One region of the Neotabrizicola sp. VNH66 genome, then DNA from elsewhere that is predicted to be linked to it. Evidence: riboswitches for the same ligand, from Rfam matches in the RefSeq annotation. Region 1 holds a riboswitch; the other holds the start of a gene.
The links. Region 1 has a riboswitch for thiamine pyrophosphate ahead of thiB (thiamine ABC transporter substrate binding subunit). Riboswitches for the same ligand answer to the same signal wherever they lie in the genome.
Positions count from the first base shown of each region.

Region 2: another riboswitch for thiamine pyrophosphate. It lies ahead of thiD (bifunctional hydroxymethylpyrimidine kinase/phosphomethylpyrimidine kinase); the one in region 1 lies ahead of thiB (thiamine ABC transporter substrate binding subunit).

Region 1 is NZ_JBMSDW010000002.1:170,730-176,840, reverse strand. It holds gene ACO2Q5_RS03365 (SDR family oxidoreductase) at 1-444, opposite strand, end outside; gene aroC (chorismate synthase) at 805-1,908, opposite strand; gene ACO2Q5_RS03355 (TerC/Alx family metal homeostasis membrane protein) at 2,206-3,219, shown strand; TPP riboswitch at 3,300-3,408, shown strand; gene thiB (thiamine ABC transporter substrate binding subunit) at 3,447-4,421, shown strand; gene ACO2Q5_RS03345 (thiamine/thiamine pyrophosphate ABC transporter permease ThiP) at 4,397-5,920, shown strand; gene ACO2Q5_RS03340 (ATP-binding cassette domain-containing protein) at 5,907-6,111, shown strand, end outside.
Region 2 is NZ_JBMSDW010000010.1:5,384-11,494, forward strand. It holds gene ACO2Q5_RS14670 (tripartite tricarboxylate transporter permease) at 1-1,117, shown strand, start outside; TPP riboswitch at 1,441-1,545, shown strand; gene thiD (bifunctional hydroxymethylpyrimidine kinase/phosphomethylpyrimidine kinase) at 1,623-2,426, shown strand; gene ACO2Q5_RS14680 (FAD-dependent oxidoreductase) at 2,423-3,403, shown strand; gene thiS (sulfur carrier protein ThiS) at 3,400-3,594, shown strand; gene ACO2Q5_RS14690 (thiazole synthase) at 3,598-4,362, shown strand; gene ACO2Q5_RS14695 (thiamine phosphate synthase) at 4,359-4,955, shown strand; gene ACO2Q5_RS14700 (ThiF family adenylyltransferase) at 4,952-5,923, shown strand; gene ACO2Q5_RS14705 (ABC transporter substrate-binding protein) at 5,923-6,111, shown strand, end outside.

The DNA of each region.
Region 1 (6,111 bases):
GATGTTGTGCCCGACGAATGAGGACGTGAAGACTATCGAGCCGCCGCCGCGCTTACGCAGAGCCGGTATTTGATGTCTGGCTGCGTAGAACCCGCTGTTGAGATTGACCGCCATCACCTTATGCCAGTTGGTTTCTGTCATATCGGGAATTGGTGCCATGTCTCCAGTGATACCGGCATTGTTGAAAGCGCCATCAAGGCCGCCGAAGCGATCCTCCGCAAGCTTCACCAGCTCCTCTGCATAGGCGCTGTTCTCGACGTTTCCTGCCAGGAAGACCGCTTCTCCACCTTTGGCGGAAATGCCTTCCGTGATTTGCTCAAGCAGTTCGGCGCGGCGGGCTCCGAGAACGAGTTTCGCCCCTTCTTCAGCGAAAATCGCGGCAGCGGCGGCTCCGATTCCGCTGCTTGCTCCCGTGACTATAATTGTCTTTCCATTGAGAAGCATTTCCATCTCCGTGAGTTGATATTCGGGAGATGACTAATGAAGCGGGGGTTTCGAACCGACCCGCTTCTTGCGCAAATGATCTCTATCTGGTCGTCGAAACGGTCATTCGTGCTGCATGCAGTATCCTTGGCCAAGGGCTCGTGGCCGCCACGTGCTGCGAAAAGCATGCCTGAAGTGCTTCGGGACACGAATGTCACATCTGCGCCGATCCCGCCGACGCCGCCCGCGATGACCAGACTGGACGTAATGCCTCAGCTGGCTGCCAGCGGCGCGTCCGGCTGACCGGGGATATCGGCGGCAGGGGCCGGTTCCGGCCAGCCTTCCCCGGGACGCTTTAAGGTCGGGGACGAGTGTGCCGGATCAACCGATCCGGCCGCGAACCCCACCGGTCTGCGCCCGGTCCAGCAGAAGGTGGTCCAGAAGGACGCAGGCCATCATCGCCTCACCCACGGGGACGGCGCGGATGCCGACGCAGGGGTCGTGGCGGCCCTTGGTCACCACTTCGATCTCTTTCCCGTCCACATCGATGGACCGCCGCGGCGTCAGGATCGAGGAGGTGGGCTTCACCGCAAAGCGGCAGACGACCGGCTGTCCGGTGGAAATGCCGCCCAAGATGCCGCCGGCGTGGTTCGACAGGAACAGCGGCTGGCCGTCATTGCCCATCCGCATCTCATCGGCATTGTCCACCCCGGTCAGGGCAGCGGCCGCCATGCCTTCGCCGATCTCCACCCCCTTCACGGCGTTGATCGACATCATGGCCGAGGCAAGGTCGCTGTCCAGCTTGCCATAGACCGGCGCACCAAGGCCTGCGGGCACGCCATGGGCCACCACCTCAATCACCGCGCCGACCGAATCGTGTGACAGGCGCAGCGCGTCCAGATACTCGGCCCATTCCGCAGCGGCCACCGGATCGGGGCACCAGAACGGGTTGCGGCCGATCTCGTCAGCGTCGAACCGGCTGCGGTCGATGGTCTTGGTGCCCATCTGCACCAGATAGCCGCTGATCGTCAGCCCCGGCACCAGCGCGGCCAGTGCCGCCCGGGCAACCCCGCCCGCCGCCACCCGGGCCGCGGTTTCCCGGGCCGAGGACCGGCCGCCGCCGCGATAATCGCGGACCCCGTATTTCAGATGATAGGTCAGATCGGCATGGCCAGGCCGGAACTGCCGGGCGATGTCGCCGTAATCCTTGGACCGCTGGTCGGTGTTCTCGATCATCAACCCGATCGAGGTGCCCGTGGTCACGCCGTCGAACACGCCCGAGAGGATGCGGACCTCATCCGCCTCGCGCCGCTGCGTGGTGAACTTGCTGGTGCCGGGCTTCCGGCGGTCCAGCCACGGTTGCAGGTCCGCCTCGGAGAGGGTCACGCCGGGCGGTACGCCATCGACCGTGCAGCCAAGCGCAGGCCCGTGGCTTTCGCCCCAGGTGGTGACGCGGAACAGGTGGCCAAAGGTGTTCAGGCTCATCGCGCGGTCTCTCCTCAACGTGCCCTGCGCATAGCCCTGCGGCGCCCCGGCATCAAGGATTTCCGGCCGCGCAAAAATATTCACGCCAGATGCATTTTTTCGGGAACGGGGGTTGAAACGCTGCGTTGCCGCACCAGATCACACTGGCAGGCCGGGCCCCTCTGACGACTGAAAGGTCGTGATGTCGGACTGCAATCGGGAAACTTGCGTCCCGATGGTCAGCCCGGCTTTCGCCCCACTTCCCGGCATCTTGCCGCGGCTGATTTATCGGCACGCTGAAACAGGGACAACAGGGGTATGGACTTCCTCTTTTTCGACTTTCTGGGCAAGCCTGTCTGGATGTGGCTGATCTTTCTCGGGATCGTCATCACGCTGATGATCTTTGACCTTGGCGTGCTGAACAAGGGCAACCATGAGCTGGGCGTGGCCGAAAGCCTGAAGCTTTCCGCCTTCTACATCTTTATTGCCGTCCTGTTCGGCGGCTATATCTGGTGGGCCTGGTCGAACGGCACCTTGGTCACGACGGATGGCACCAACCCGGTGGCCAGCTACTTCCAAGGCTATATCATCGAGAAAGTGCTCTCGATCGACAATGTCTTCGTTATCTCGCTGATCTTCGGCTTTTTCGCCATTCCGCGGAAATACCAGTATCGCGCGCTGGTCTGGGGCATCATCGGCGTGATCATCCTGCGCGGCATCATGATCGCCATCGGGGCAGAGCTGATCGCGGCCTATGACTGGGTGACGCTGATCTTCGCGGCCTTCCTGGCCTTCACCGGCCTGAAGATGCTGGTGACCTCCGAAGGTGACCCGGATGTGTCGAAGAACCCGGTCGTGAAGCTGACCTCGAAATACATGAACGTGACGAAAGAACTGCACGGCGAGAAGTTCTTTATCCGCCAGCCGCATCCTGCCAGCGGCAAGATGGTTCTGTTCGTCACGCCGCTTCTGGTGGCGCTGATCGTGATCAACGTGGCCGACCTTGTGTTTGCCGTCGACTCGGTGCCTGCGATCTTCCTGATCACCACCGATACGTTCATCGTCTATACGGCGAACATCATGGCGATCCTTGGCCTGCGGGCTTTGTATTTCGCGCTGGCCGCGCTGGTGCACCGCTTCCACTATCTGAAATATGCGCTGGCCGTGGTGCTGATCTTCATCGGTCTGAAGGGGTTCTACAGCTACTTCTTCGGCAAGTTCGACCCCTACCTGTCGCTGGCCATCACCATCGGCATCATCGCGGCGGGCATCTTCTACTCGCTGTGGAAGACCCGGAACGACCCGCCGGAAGGTGAGATTCCCGCGGAATGACGGCGGACAGGACGATGGACAGGGGGCGCTTCGGCGCCCCTTTTTCCTGTCTTGAACCTGTGCGGCTTTGGTCTATGGTCGCCGATACCTCGGGGTGCCCGGGCCGCAAGGCCGGGGCTGAGATGCGCAAGCGGACCCGTTGAACCTGAACCGGATCATACCGGCGGAGGGAAGGTGCATCGGTTCCCCCTGTGCCCGACCATCCGTCGCAACAGAAGGAAGCGAAGATGCGACTTTCCCTTGCGGCGTGCTTCACCTGTGCGGCGCTGCCCGCCCTGGCTGAAACGCCCGTCCTGACCGTGCTGACCTATGACAGCTTCACCTCGGAATGGGGCCCCGGCCCGGCGGTGGAAAAGGCCTTTGAAGAGGCCTGTGCCTGCGATCTGCAATTCGTGGCGGCAGGCGACGGTGCGGCACTGCTGGCCCGGCTGCAGCTGGAAGGGGCGTCCTCTCCGGCCGATGTGGTGCTGGGGCTGGATACCAATCTGACCGCCGCGGCCGCGGCGACCGGACTTTTTGCCCCGCACGACCAGCCCGCGGCCACCGGACTGCCGGTTGCCTATGACGACCCGCTGTTCCTGCCCTATGACTGGGGCTGGTTCGCCTTCGTCTATGACAAGACGAAGCTGCCGGAACCGCCGGCGAGCTTCGAGGCGCTGGCCGCATCCGACGTGTCGGTTGTCATTCAGGACCCGCGGTCTTCGACCCCCGGGCTTGGCCTGCTGATGTGGGTGAAGGCGGCCTATGGCGATAAGGCTGCCGATATCTGGGGCGGTCTGGCCGACAATATCGTCACCGTCACCCCCGGCTGGTCCGAAGCCTATGGCCTGTTCCTTGAGGGTGAGGCGGATATGGTCCTGTCCTACACCACCTCGCCCGCCTACCACCGGATTGCCGAACAGGACGAGACCAAGGATTGGGCGCCCTTTGCCGAAGGGCATTACCTGCAGGTCGAGGTGGCGGGTGTGCTGGCGGCCTCGGACCAGCCGGAGCTGGCGCGGGCGTTTCTGGCCTTCACCCAGTCGCCCGCGTTCCAGTCGGTGATCCCCGAGACGAACTGGATGTATCCCGCGGTTGAAACCACACTGCCCCAGGGGTTTGAGACGGCACGGCCCGAAACCTCGCTCCTGCTCTCGGCGGATGAGGCGGCTTCGCTGCGCGATGCCGCGCTGACGGAATGGCAAGCGGCGCTGGCGCGATAGGGGCCGCGGCCCTTCTTCTGGTCATCGCGCCCCTGGGTGCGGTGGTCCTGCATGCGGGCGGGTTGTCTCTGTCCGCCGCCGATTTGGCGGCGCTGCGCTTCACGCTGCTGCAATCGGTGCTGTCGGCGCTGTTGTCGGTGGCGCTGGCCGTGCCTGTGGCCCGTGCACTGGCGCGCAGGCGGTTCCCGGGGCGCGGGCTGCTGATCACCCTGATGGGGGCGCCGTTCCTGCTGCCCGTCATCGTGGCGGTCCTTGGTCTGTTGGCGGTTTTCGGGCGCGCGGGCCTTCTGAATGATCTGCTGGCCGCCGCGGGGCTGGGGCGCCTTTCGATCTACGGGCTGCAGGGCGTTCTTCTGGCGCATGTCTTCCTGAATCTGCCCCTTGCCACAAGGATGATCCTGCAGGGCTGGCAATCCATCCCGGCCGAGCGGTTCCGGCTGGCCGAGAGCCTGTCTTTCCGCCCCGGCGACATCGCCCGTCATATCGAACGCCCGATGCTGGCCAAGGTGCTGCCCGGGGCGCTCGCCACGGTCTTTGCGATCTGCCTGACCTCGTTCGCCGTGGCGCTGACGCTTGGTGGGGGCCCCAGGGCCACCACGCTGGAGCTGGCGATTTATCAGGCTGTGCGGTTTGAGTTCAATCTTGGCCATGCGGCCGGGCTGGCACTGGTGCAGGCGGGCTTTGGCGGCGCGGCTGCGCTTCTGGCCTGGCGGCTGGCGCAGGGCACCGGATTCGGCGCGGGGATGGACCGCGCTCTGCCTTTGCGCCCGCCGGGAGGGTGGCACCGGCTGGCGGATGCCGCGGTGCTGCTGCTGGCGGGGGCCTTCCTGCTGCTGCCGCTGCTGGCACTGGCGGTGCGGGGGGTGCCGGGGTTGTCCGATCTGCCCGCCTCGGTCTGGCCTGCGGCGGGCAGGTCCGTCGCGGTGGCCCTGATCTCCACCGCCGTGGTGGTGCCCGCGGCGCTGTCGCTTGCATTGGCCAGTGCCCGGGGTGCCGGCCGCTGGATCGAGCTGGCGGCGGTGTTGCCGCTGGCCCTGTCCGGGCTGGTGCTGGGAACGGGGCTTTTCCTGCTGGTGCAGCCTGTGCTGCCGCCCACAAGGCTGGCGCTGCCGGTGACGGTGCTGGTCAATGCGCTGATGACGCTGCCTTTTGCCTTTCGCCTGATCCTGCCCGAGGCGCAGGTGCTGGTGCAGGACTACGGCCGCCTTGCCGCCTCGCTGGACCTGCGCGGCTGGCCCGCGCTGCGGTATCTGGTGCTGCCCCGGCTGGCCCGGCCCCTGGGATTTTCCGCGGGGGTGGCCTCGGCCCTGTCGATGGGCGATCTTGGGGTGATCGCGCTGTTTGCCGACCGGCAGGAGGCGACCTTGCCCCTGATGGTCCAGCATCTGACCGCGGCCTACCGCACGCAGGCGGCAGCGGGGGCAGCACTTTTGCTGGTGGGGCTGAGCTTCGCCTTGTTCTGGGCTTTCGATGCAGGGGGGCGCCGTGCTGCAGCTTGACCATCTGGTGCTGGAACAGGATGACTTTCGCCTGACGGCCAACTGGTCGGTGCCCAAGGGTCTGCGGGTGGCTCTGATCGGGCCGTCGGGTGCGGGGAAGTCCACGCTGCTGTCGGCGATTGCCGGGTTCTTCGCACCGACTTCGGGCCGTGTCCTTTGGGACGGGCAGGACCTTTCCGCGCTGCCACCGG
Region 2 (6,111 bases), on a different contig from region 1:
CGCCGTCGCCTCGCCCCCGCTGACCCGTCTCGCGATGAGCTTCGGATCGGCCGAGTATTTCTCACTGATGGTGCTTGGTCTGGTCGGATCGGTGGCACTTGCCTCCGGCTCGGTGCTCAAGGCGGTTGCGATGATCGTCCTTGGCATTCTTCTCGGGCTGATCGGGCAGGACGGCTATACCGGCACCTCGCGCATGACGATGGGCTTTCCCCAGCTTGCGGACGGCATTGCCTTTTCCGCGATGGCCATGGGCATCTTTGGTCTGGGTGAGGTGGTGCGCAATCTGCGCAATCCCGAAGACCGCACCGTCACGCGGCAGACCATCGGCAGGCTGATGCTCAGCTGGCAAGAGATCAAGCAGATCACCCTGCCTGTCCTGCGCGGCACGGGGATTGGCACCGTTCTGGGCGTTCTGCCCGGCGGCGGGGCGCTGCTGTCGTCCTTTGTCGCCTATACGGCCGAGAAGAAGCTGGCCAAGGACCCCTCGCGCTTTGGCCGCGGTGCGATTGAAGGTGTGGCCGGCCCCGAAAGCGCGAACAATGCCGGGGCGCAGACCTCGTTCATCCCGATGCTGACGCTGGGCATTCCGTCGAACCCGGTGATGGCCATGATGATCGGCGCGCTGATCATTCAGGGCATCACGCCGGGACCGAATGTGGTGACAGAGCGGCCCGAGCTGTTCTGGGGCCTGATCGCCAGCATGTGGATCGGTAACCTGATGCTGGTCGTGCTGAACCTGCCGATGGTGGGCATCTGGGTCAGGCTGTTGACCGTGCCCTACCGGATCCTGTTTCCGGCCATTGTCGGCTTCTGCTGCATCGGGGTGTTCAGCATTGCCAACAGCCCGTTCGACCTGTTCGTTCTGGTGGTGTCCTGCCTTGCGGGTTTCATCCTGTGGGAACTGGATTGCGAACCTGCCCCCCTGCTGCTGGGTTTCCTGCTGGGACCGATGCTGGAGGACCATTTCCGCCGGGCGATGCTGATGTCGCACGGGGACCTTGGCACCTTTGTCGAACGTCCGATTTCGGCCGGGATCCTGCTTGTTGCGGCGCTGCTGCTGGTCGTCATCGTGATGCCGTCGATCCGGAAATCCCGCGACGAGGTCTTCATCGACTGACCGCAAGGGCAGAGCCCTGGGCCGGCACATCCCCGGCCAAAGGCGCAGTTTCCACAGAATGCACGGGGCCGGTCGCAGGATCGGCCCCGTCTTTCATCCGGCCAGACCCGCATCTGGCAGGTGAAGGCGGCGCGGATCTGTCCCATCGCCGCCTGTGACCCCGACAGAGACCGAACCCGGGCCACCGGATCGGACACAGTCCTCCCGGTTTGCCGCACCACATTCTCTGGGATCATCGTGCCGGACCACTGGCAGATCGGCGCAGGGGCCTGACCGCAATCCTGCGGCTTGTGTCGCCGCTGCACCGTCGCTAGGATCACCGCACTTACTCGTTGGGGTGTCCCGGGCAACCGGGGCTGAGAGGCGAAAGCCAACCCATCGAACCTGATCCGGTTCATACCGGCGGAGGGAACGGGTAGTCTGATCCACGGGAAGACAGGGCCATTGGCCCGCCATGCCCCGTCAGCCCCCGGTCGCCCTTCTCCGGTCGATATATGGGGGCGACATGGCGGTGATTGCGGTCACGATTGCAGGGTCCGACAGCGGCGGCGGCGCGGGCATTCAGGCTGACCTGAAGACATTCTCGGCGCTTGGCGTCTATGGCGCCAGTGTGCTGGCCGCCGTCACTGCGCAGAATACCCGGACGGTCACCGCCGTGGCCGGCCTGCCGCCCGCGCTGGTGCGCGCGCAGATCGAGGCGGTGTTCGACGATCTGGCGGTGGCCGGGGTCAAGATCGGCATGCTGGGCGCCCCAGAGATCATTCGCGTGGTGGCGGAAGGGTTGCGCGGGCGCGGCCTGCCAGTGGTCCTTGACCCGGTGATGGTGGCCAAATCGGGCGACCGTCTGCTGGAAGCCGAATCCGTCGCCGCATTGCGGGAGGAACTTCTGCCCGTTGCCACGGTGCTGACCCCGAACCTGCCCGAGGCGGCAGAGCTTCTGGCCTGCGGCCCGGCCCGGTCGGATGAAGCGCACGAGGCGCAGGCACGGGCCCTGCGGGCCGCGGGTGTGGACTGGGTGCTGATGAAGGGCGGCCATGCGGAAGGTCCGGTCTGCACGGACCTGCTGGTCGGCACCGAAACCCTGCGTCTGACCGCGCCGCGGATTCCGACACGGAACACCCATGGTACGGGCTGCACCCTGTCCGCCGCGATTGCCGCCGGTCTGGCGCAGGGCCTGACCGTGCCCGCGGCGGTCAGCCGGGCGCATGCCTATCTGCAGGGCGCAATCCGTGCCGCGGATGGCCTCTGCGTGGGATCCGGCCATGGGCCCGTGCATCACTTCCACGCCATCTGGGGCACCGGGACATGACAGGCATCGCCATTCTTGGCGCCGGGGTCATGGGGCTGGTCATGGCGGCCGAGCTGACGGCGCGGGGCCACAGCGTCTCCCTGACCGATCCCGCCGTCGCACCCGGCCCGCAGGCCTGTTCGTGGTGGGCGGGCGGCATGCTGGCCCCCTGGTGCGAAGGCGCCAGCGCCGAAGAACCGGTGGAGCGGCTGGGGCAGCAGGCCATCGGCTGGTGGGACCGGCACACCGGATGCGTCATCCGCAACGGCACGCTGGTGGTCGCCCCCGCCCGCGACCGGGGAGAGCTGGAGCTTTTCGCCCGCCGCAGCCGGGGCCATCAGAGGATCGGCGCCGACCGGATCGGCGCGCTGGAACCCGATCTCGCGGGCCGGTTTCAGGCCGGGCTGTTCTATCCCGACGAGGCGCATCTTTCACCCCGGGCGGCCCTTCTGACCCTGCGCCAGCGGCTGGAGGCGCAGGGCGTCCCGATCCGCCCGGACCCGCCCGCAGCGCCCGGCCTTCTGATCGACTGCCGCGGCCTTGCCGCGCGGGACCGCCTGCCCGATCTGCGCGGGGTCCGGGGCGAGATGCTGGTGATCCGCTGCCCCGGCATCATCCTGTCGCGCCCGGTGCGCCTCTTGCATCCGCGCATCCCGCTTTACATCGTGCCGCGCGGCGACGGCATCTTCATGCTGGGCGCGACCATGATCGAAAGCGACCGCAGGGGCGGGGTCACCGCGCGCGCTGCGGTCGAGCTGCTGTCCGCCGCCTATACGCTGCACCCCGGCTTTGCCGAGGCCGAGCTGCTGGAACTGGGGGCCGATGCACGGCCCGCCTTTCCCGACAACCTGCCCCGGCTGCGCCGACAGGAGAGCAGGCTGCATGCCAACGGCCTCTATCGCCACGGTTTTCTGCTGTCCCCCGCCTTGGCCGCCATGGCGGCGGATCATCTGGCCACCGGCACCTGCCCCGAATTCATGGATGAGGTCCAGTCTTGAACATCACGCTGAACGGCACCCCCGTCACCACCGCTGCTGCCACTTTGCAGGATCTGCTGGCCGAGCAGGGTTTCGGTCCGAAAGTGGCCACCGCCCGCAACGGCGATTTCATCGCCGCCGCCGCGCGCCCCGCCACCCCCCTGAACCCCGGCGACCGGATCGAGGTCCTGTCCGCCATGCAGGGGGGCTGAGCCATGCCGGTCTTTTATGGAACAGAGGTCAGCAGCGCGCTGATGCTGGGCACGGCGGGTTATCCCTCCCCCGCCATTCTGGCCGCGGCCTTCCGCGCCTCGGGCGCGGCGGTCGCCACCGTCTCGCTCCGCCGCGAACAGGGCGCCGGACAGGATTTCTGGGCACTGATCCGGGGGCTGGGCGTGACGCTTCTGCCCAATACCGCTGGATGCCATTCCGTGAAAGAGGCGGTGACCACCGCCCATATGGCGCGTGACCTGTTCGGCACCTCCTGGATCAAGCTGGAGGTGATCGGCGATGCCGACACGCTGCACCCCGATGTCTTTGCCCTGACCGAGGCCACGCGGATCCTGACCGGCGACGGTTTTCAGGTCTTCCCCTATTGCACCGAAGACCTGTCGGTCTGCGGCCGGCTGCTGGAGGCCGGGGCGGGCGTGCTGATGCCCTGGGGCGCGCCCATCGGCTCCGGCCTCGGACTGAACAACCGCTGGGGCTTGCGCGCGCTGCGGGCACAGTTCCCCGATGTGCCGCTGGTGGTGGATGCCGGGATCGGCCTGCCGTCCCATGTGGCGCAGGCGATGGAACTGGGCTTCGACGCGGTCCTGCTGAACACCGCCGTGGCGCAGGCCGGTGATCCGGCCCTGATGGCACGCGCCATGGCGCTGGCGGCCGAGGCCGGGGCCGCCGCCTTCCGCGCCGATCCCATGGCCCCGCGCGACATGGCGCATCCCTCGACCCCCGTGCTTGGAAAGGCCTTTCTCGCATGACGCTCCCCCGCTTCTATCCCATCTTCGACAGCGCGGACTGGCTGCAGCGGATGCTGCCGCTTGGCATCCGGCTGGTGCAGCTGCGGGTGAAGGACCGCCCCGCAGCCGAGACCCGGGCCGAGATCCGCCGCGCGCAGGCGCTGTCTGACCGGCAGGGCGCGGTTCTGGTGGTGAATGACCACTGGCAGATCGCCATCGAGGAGGGCTGCCGCTGGCTTCACCTCGGGCAGGAGGATCTGGACACCGCCGACCTGCCCGCGATCCGCCGCGCCGGGCTGCGCCTTGGGCTATCCACCCATGACGACGCGGAACTGGACCGGGCACTGGCGCTGGCCCCGGATTACATCGCCCTCGGGCCGGTCTGGCCGACCATCCTGAAACCGATGAAATGGCATCAGCAAGGGGTGGAACGCCTGACCGAATGGAAGGCGCGGATCGGACCCATCCCGCTGGTCGCCATCGGCGGGCTGCGGCCGGACCGGGCGCCACTGGCCTTTGCCGCGGGGGCGGATGTCGTCTCGGTCGTGACGGATATCACCCTGAACCCCGACCCTGCGGCCCGGGTGGCGGAATGGCTGGGGTGCACGGCATGAACCGTTATGCCCGCCAGATGATCCTGCCCGAGGTGGGCGACGCCGGTCAGGCGCGGCTGGGGCGCGCGCATGTGCTGATCGCGGGGGCCGGCGGTCTGGGCGTGCCGGTCCTGCAATATCTGGCGGGGGCCGGGGTGGGGCACATCACCCTGATCGACCCCGACCGGGTGGAAGAGACGAACCTCCACCGTCAGCCGATCTATGGCGGCCGGACGGGGCAGCCGAAGGCATTGGCCGCACAGGCCTTTGTGCAGGCGCTGAATCCCGCAACCGGGACAGAGGCGGTGGTGGGCCGGCTGGACCCGGCCAATGCCCCCGCACTTGTGGCGGCCGCGGATCTGGTACTGGACTGCGCCGACAGTTTCGCCGTCAGCTATATCCTGTCGGACACCTGCCTCGCGGCGGGCAAGCCGCTGATCTCGGCCTCGGCTCTGGGGATGGAGGGCTATGCCGGAGGCTTCTGCGGCGGCGCCCCGTCGTTGCGGGCGGTGTTTCCGGGCCTGCCCGACACCGCCGCCACCTGCGCCACCGCGGGCGTTCTGGGGCCGGTCGTGGGTATGATCGGCTGCCTGCAGGCGCAGATGGCGCTGGCGGTGCTGCTGGGACTGACCCCCTCGCCTTTGGGGCAGCTGGTCCGGCTCAGTGCACAGGGCCTGCGGTTTTCCGCCTTCCGCTTCGACCGCGCGCCCGAGCCGGCCGACCCCGGCCCCGCGTTCATCGCACCCGGTGCGATCACGCCCGGCGATCTGGTCATCGACCTGCGCGATGCGGCCGAAGCCCCCCGCCCCGTCACCCCTGCCGCGCAGCGCCTCCGCCCGGACGAGGTTCCGGGCCTGCATCCCGCACCGGGCCAGCGCGTCGTTCTGGCCTGCCGGTCGGGCCTGCGCGCCTGGCGCGCGGCCGAGGTGCTGCGCCCCCTGATCCCCAACCCCCTTGCCCTTGTCGCCGATCCCGGAGAAACCCCATGATCCGCCTTCTGACCCTGGCCGCCAGCCTGACACTGGCCCTGCCTGCCCTGGCGCAGGACCGCATGACGCTGCTTCTGGACTGGTATGTGAACCCCGACCATGCGCCCGTCATCCTTGCGCAGGAACTGGGCTTCTTCCGCGAGGCCGGGCTGGAGGTCGAGATCATCGCCCCGGCCGACCCGTCCGAA